Regions from separate parts of the Faecalibacter sp. genome, predicted to be linked through region 1. Evidence: riboswitches for the same ligand, from Rfam matches in the RefSeq annotation. Region 1 holds a riboswitch; each other region holds the start of a gene.
What was found. Region 1 has a riboswitch for S-adenosylmethionine ahead of AC1QSP_RS03205 (trans-sulfuration enzyme family protein). Riboswitches for the same ligand answer to the same signal wherever they lie in the genome.
Positions count from the first base shown of each region.

Region 2: linked by a shared signal. The riboswitch ahead of AC1QSP_RS08505 (TonB-dependent receptor plug domain-containing protein) and the one ahead of AC1QSP_RS03205 (trans-sulfuration enzyme family protein) in region 1 are both predicted to bind S-adenosylmethionine.
Region 3: linked by a shared signal. The riboswitch ahead of AC1QSP_RS05975 (hypothetical protein) and the one ahead of AC1QSP_RS03205 (trans-sulfuration enzyme family protein) in region 1 are both predicted to bind S-adenosylmethionine.

Region 1 is NZ_CM169987.1:704,106-706,313, reverse strand. Features, by position in the region: gene AC1QSP_RS03210 (homocysteine S-methyltransferase family protein) at 1-173, opposite strand, end outside; SAM riboswitch class I at 222-321, opposite strand; SAM riboswitch class I at 727-828, shown strand; partial or broken gene AC1QSP_RS03205 (trans-sulfuration enzyme family protein) at 977-2,119, shown strand; gene AC1QSP_RS03200 (homoserine dehydrogenase) at 2,141-2,208, shown strand, end outside.
Region 2 is NZ_CM169987.1:1,824,017-1,826,224, forward strand. Features, by position in the region: gene AC1QSP_RS08505 (TonB-dependent receptor plug domain-containing protein) at 1-1,103, opposite strand, end outside; SAM riboswitch class I at 1,177-1,278, opposite strand; gene AC1QSP_RS08510 (aminotransferase class IV) at 1,323-1,934, opposite strand; gene AC1QSP_RS08515 (aminodeoxychorismate synthase component I) at 1,918-2,208, opposite strand, start outside.
Region 3 is NZ_CM169987.1:1,317,883-1,320,090, reverse strand. Features, by position in the region: gene AC1QSP_RS05980 (MutS-related protein) at 1-610, shown strand, start outside; gene AC1QSP_RS05975 (hypothetical protein) at 654-1,241, opposite strand; SAM-I-IV-variant riboswitch at 1,301-1,399, opposite strand; gene AC1QSP_RS05970 (helix-turn-helix domain-containing protein) at 1,489-2,208, shown strand, end outside.

The DNA.
Region 1 (2,208 bases):
ATTTGAGGTTGAGTAAGAACTAATAAATCATTGTTCCCCTTTAATGAAGTGTGGAAATCTTTAAATCGTTCACCTCTATAATCTTCTTCCTGTAAATGGTACTTTTGGATCATGGTTCCCATCGCACCATCCAAAATGGCAATTCGCTCTTTTAGTATATCTTTTAAAGTCATTGTATAAATTGATTATACTTATGAGCGAAAGTAGAAGTGATTTCCATTTCCTTATTTTTCTCTTGAGTAGAGTAGGATGTAGCACCCAACTAAATTTGGGTTGCTAAGATATCTTCGGGCCTATTCCCTCCATCTTTCGTCATAAGGTCAGTGCAAATGTATCAATTTTAATCATAATCCGAAAAATTTTCTAAATAGTGAATTAATAGTAAGATTAAAATTAATTATTTAACAGCTTAAACCTCTATTAAATGAAATAATTTCTAATTAATCTGTATAATTTTAATTTGGAATTAAAATTTATAGAAAATAAATCATCTTTCTAAAAATGCTATAGGACTTGTAGAGTTTATCAAGAATAAAATGATTTTTACTTCTGATAGAATAATCGGAATAAAAATCTATAAAAAATATATTAATAGAATAATATAAATATAAAATAACTAAAAAATTAATAAAATAGAAAAAATATTAATTTTAACATTTTAAATGTTTGGATATTCAAACCATCTTCACTTAAATTTGTTTCCAGAAATAGTTCATTAAAATTTTCAATTTATCAAGAAAAGTGGAGGGATATGGCCCTGTGAAACTTTAGCAACCTGATCGACGGATCAAGGTGCTAATTCCATCCTTATAATAGGAAAGATGAGTGAAAGACTTGTAACCAACCAATTATTATACAGTCTCATGTTGGTTCAGCTATGTTTTCACTGACATGGTTGAACCAATATTTTTTTTACCCACTTTCTTTACTTGATAATTGTTTTTAAAACAATCATTTTATGAGTAAAGCAACATAAATTTTACATTCAATTCCTGTTGATCAATTGACAGGATCCATCTCAGTACCAGTGTATCAAACTTCTACTTTTGTACAAGAAGCTCCAGGTTTGAATAAAGGATTCGATTATGCACGTTCTAATAATCCAACTCGCAAGTCTTTAGAAGATATTATAGCTCAATTGGAAGGTGGTCATTCGGCTTATGCCTTTGCAACAGGTTTAGCAGCAATAGACGCTGTTGCAAAATTGTTGAAAACAGGTGATGAAATTGTTGCTGTGGATGATATTTATGGAGGTGCCTATCGTTTATTTACACAGGTATATGAAAAGTTAGGAATTAAAATCCATTTCGTAGATACATCAGATGCTACGAATATTATTGATTTCATTACAGAGCGTACAAAATTAGTTTGGTTAGAATCACCTACGAATCCAACGTTAAAAATTTCGGATATAGAAACTATTGCTAACATTGCTCATGCAAATGGAGCTCTCGTGGTAGTTGATAATACATTTGCAAGTCTAGTAGCACAAAATCCTATTACTTTAGGTGCGGATATCGTAATACATTCAGGTACAAAGTACATTGCTGGATATTCGGATTTAGTCGCAGGTATTGTGGTCGCAAAAACTAAAGAGTTGGGTGAAAAAATCAAATTTATACAAAATGCCACTGGAGGAATTTTAGGCCCTTGGGATTGCTTTTTAACGATACTAGGGATTGAAACTTTAGAATTAAGGTATGAAAGAATTTCATCAAATGCATTAGAGTTGGCTCAATTCTTGAAAAGTATACCACAAATCGATCAAGTTTATTATCCAGGATTGAATGATCATAAAAATCATAACATTGCCAAAAAACAACAAAATAACCTTTTCGGAGGGATTATATCATTTACCTTAAAAGAAGATTCTATAGAGGCAGCTGTTAAAGTTGTTACAAGTACACATTATTTTAAGTTAGCAGAAAGTTTAGGGGGTGCGAAGAGTTTATAGTGTCATCCCGCCTAAATGACGCATGTCTCTGTGCCGAGAGAAAAACGCTTAAGATTGGGCGTGCAAGATTCATTGATTCGTTTATCCGTAGGAATTGAAAACGTAGAGGATCTAAAGCAGGACATCGAACAAGCTATTGCCCAATTGAAATTCGTTAATGTTTAATCATTCTTACAATTTACTACCATGAAGAAATTAAACATCGGATTATTTGGATTTGGAATCGTTGGTGAAGGTATTTATAAAGTTTTAGA
Region 2 (2,208 bases), 1.1 Mb from region 1:
TTCAAACCAAATGTATTAGATAAATCAAGATTCCATTGATTAAATGTTTTGTATCGTAATCCTGTTGAATTCGAATAATCATTGACATTCGATTTTAAAACAGGTTGAAAACCATTCGGAAAAATTGTTCGACTTTCAGATGGAACTTCATTTGGTAGACGACGGAAACCATAGCCTTCTCCTTGACGAAGGGATACTCCACCAAAAGTATATAATTCAAAACGATCAGCTAATTCTGTCTCAGCATTCACAAAAAATTGTTGATTTCTAATCTGAGCGTCACCAATTTGAAAACGAAAATCTTTACGTGTTAATCCATTTGCTGCAATTAGGGCATCATCTGCAGCACGGGCATCATCAGGATGATCTGCAAAATCATAGGCAAAATTATCACCGTAAATATCTAAATTATGATCACCTGTACGTGTCGTTTTTTTTCGTTCTGATACAACGGCTGAAAAAACAATTGATCCATTTCTTCCTAATTTGGCACCGTAACTTCCATTAAAATTGTATGTCTCTCCATCACCTTTGGATGTTTGTCCATAGGTAAGTGAAGCATCACCTCCTGGAGCATCTTTAAGAACAACATTTACAACTCCTGCAATCGCATCCGAACCATATTGAGCAGCAGCACCGTCACGTAAAACTTCAATATTTTTAATTGCTGAAATCGGAATTGCTCCTAAATCTGTACCCACAGAACCATTTCCTACTGTATTTTGATAGTTAACAAGTGATGTTGTATGACGTCTTTTTCCATTGATAAGCACCAAAACTTGGTCGGGTCCCATTCCTCGTAAAGTTATTGGATCAATATGTTCTGTACCATCGGAAGAAGATTGACGCACAGAATTAAATGATGGAATAACGTAATTTAAAATATCATTTAAAGTTAATTGTGGAGCTTGTTGAATTAATTCTTCCACTTGAATAATATCCACAGGAACCGAAGAATTTACGACTGTACGATTATTTGATCGGTTACCAACCAATACAACTTCATCTAACGCATTGTTTTCTTCAACCTCTATTTCTTGGGCAAAAGTTATATTCCCTACTAACAAAGCCAGAGAAGCTAATAATAATGTGTTTCTTTTCATCTTTATTAAAACATTAATAAATCAAGAAATCGAAACCTTAAAAATGGTAGGAATTGTTTTTAGAAAAATTCGCACCTCATCTTTTCCTTTTTAAGGTTGGATTTAGCACCTTGATTAAGAAATCCGGTTGCTAAGGTTTCATTGGGCCAATTCCCTCCACCTTTCTTGATAAGTCGATGCAAATGTAAAAGAAAATATAGGATACACAAAATAACTCTACTATTTCTGTAGAGAATCTAATAAAACCTGAATATCAAATGTTTGAGCCTCGTCAAAATTCATCATAGCATTGATCCTTTTAAACGAAAAATAATTATCCAAATCGCGAGTTTTTATATTTTTTTCCTTGATTTTACCTTCTTGGATTAATTTTTCTCGCATTGTTCCTTGAAGTAAACAAGTTGTTGGGGTATGCCACTCTATTCCATTAAAGAATATTAAATTAGAATAGGTTGCATCTGTAATATAATTTGCACGCACCAAAACCAAATCATCGCATTGAGTTTCTTTGATAAAAAGATCAAAAAACCAACGTTCCGTGTATTTGTAGAAATAAGTAATCTCAGGATCTATTGAATACAATTTGATGGTCTCAATAGGCTGAATTTCGTACGGAATAAATTCTATGGACTCGATTTCAGCCCCATAAATCACACGTACTTTATATTTTTTATCATCTAAATCCTCAGGAATTTCAATTGCTTCTTCTAAGCTCATAAATGGCGCATCTGGAAAATGCTCCACACGCGTACGCTCGAAGCGGGCTTGATGCAATTCTAAATTTCTTAATTCCCGATTAAGACAACAAATACTTTCAATAAATTGGAACATATACTTTTTGGATCATTTCGTTATACTCACTTTCGCAATCACTTTTGGCCGTGATTCCTCCTCCACTTTTAAAAATCAATTGTTCATTTTCGCGTTCAATGAATCGTATCATTACAGCCGAATCGACATTTTTTCCGTCAAAAATTCCAAAAACACCGGTATAAAAATTACGATTATAATTTTCAGCCTCAAGAATAATCTCAACTGTTTTTTTCTTTGGTGCTCCACAAATGGAACCCGCGGGTAATAATTGATCGAAAATGGTTCCCAATTG
Region 3 (2,208 bases), 610 kb from region 1:
GGCGTTTCATCCTCTATTGAATGAAGAAATCGCTGTGAAAAATAGTTTCAAAAGTCAACGAAAAAATAATATTGCGATAATTACAGGAGCCAATATGGCCGGTAAAAGTACGTTTTTGCGTACCGTTGGTACCAATTTGGTGTTAGCAATGAATGGAGCGAATGTCAGTGCAGAGGAGATGGTATTTTATCCGATGGATATTTTTACAAGTATCCGTACAGTGGATAATCTATCGTCAGGAGATTCGTATTTCAAAAATGAAATCAATAAATTGAAAATATTAATTGATCGTTTGGATCAAAATTTACCACAATATATTATTCTGGATGAGATTTTAAAAGGAACAAATTCCCAAGATAAATTGATTGGTTCACAAAAATTTTTAGAAAAATTAATGCAACATCCAACCAATTTGTTGTGTTTTATCGCAACACATGATTTAGAATTAACGAAGATGGAAGAAGAACATCCTAATCATATTGTGAACTACTGTTTTGAGCTAAAAAATGTAGATGAACATTATTATTCGGATTATCAATTACGAAAAGGTACAACTCAAGTGATGAACGCGATTTATTTAATGAAAGAATTTAAAATCATCGATGCATAATATCAAAAAGACCTTCTTAGAAGGTCTTTTTTTTAAAAATTATTTATTTTTCCCAGATGGCAATAACTTCATTATTTCGGTAAACAGTTGCTTTTTGTAAACCTCGATAAAAAGGTCCTTTATCGATAATAATTTGCAAAGGTAAATGGCTGATTTGTTTACGAATTTCCTCATTTGGGAATGTTTGAACTTGATTTCGAAAAGCGATAAAAATATCGTTTTCTTTGAGAAATTTCAGATCATCTTCTTGGATGATTTTTACATCTTGTTCGCTTAAGAAAAATTGATCTAAGATGTAATCAAATGTTACTTTTCTTTTACCTTTTAACTCAGGATGTTCGTTCAAGAAAATTCTTAATTCATTCAGAATTTTGTAAAAAGGACCAATCATTGGCGGCTTAGGAATCTTAAGTTCAAATAAATTGCCATCAATTAAGCGCAAAGGTTGATTTAATTGCAATTGATTTTGATACAATAGATGCTGATAATTAAAACCACGTTCAATAAATGATTCTTTGATTTGATCCAATAATTCTTCATTACGAATCGGAACCAATTGATTGATAAATTCAATTAATTCGACGTTTTCTAATTGTTGAAATACGACATTCAACGGGCTTGCTGTTGACATACAATAAAAATGTTTAAATGAATAAATGTTTTATTGTATTTCGATAAATAAGAAGGGAAATGTTACGTTTATTTTGGATTGTAATCCCGTATTATTTGACCACCGTGGAGACTTCTCTCGGTTGGTATCGCGCAAATATGCGATTCGAAATACTAGGCAAATCTACGAGTTATTTTTAATTTTCCAAATTCAATGTACATTCAAACGCAAATTTTTACCTTTAACCTGTAGATAAAAAAACGTAAAGATGAAGGATAAACAGGAATTTCCCACGTTTGATATTTGTAATTTAAATACAGATAAAAATATTAACGAATTATTTTCTGTCGATCGTTTCAAAGGATATGTGGATAGTAATCCTCATTTAAAACAAATGCACAATCACCATTATTTTCATTTGGTTTACTTTACGGAAGGGAGTGGAGAACATATTATTGATTTTGAGAGTTTTCCTGTGCAATCTGGTATGATTTATTTTATGCGTCCTGGTCAAGTGCATCAATGGCGATTTAAACATCAATACGATGGATATGTCATTAATTTTAGTGCGAATTTTTTTGATTGGTTAGGTATTCACTCAGGGATTTTGCATCAATTTTCATTTTTTAAAAGTATGCAATTGCATCATCAAGTCACTATGATTAACGAAGAACAATCGGAGATCGTAGTGCCAATTTTCGAGCATATTTTGAAAGAACATGCCATGAATCATTCTTCTTCAAATCTTAAAATTGCAACTTTATTACTACAATTGTTTATTGATGTTAATCGTTTTTTTAACCCAATGGAAAATTCGCTTAACGAATATCAATCGGTATTAATTCATAATTTTAAGGATCTGATTGAGCAATTTTTTAAAGAGAAAAGATTGCCAAAAGAATATGCAGAAATGTTATACATTACTCCTAATCATCTCAATGCATTATGCAAGGATGTTCTCGGAATTTCAGCTGGTGAATTAATAAGA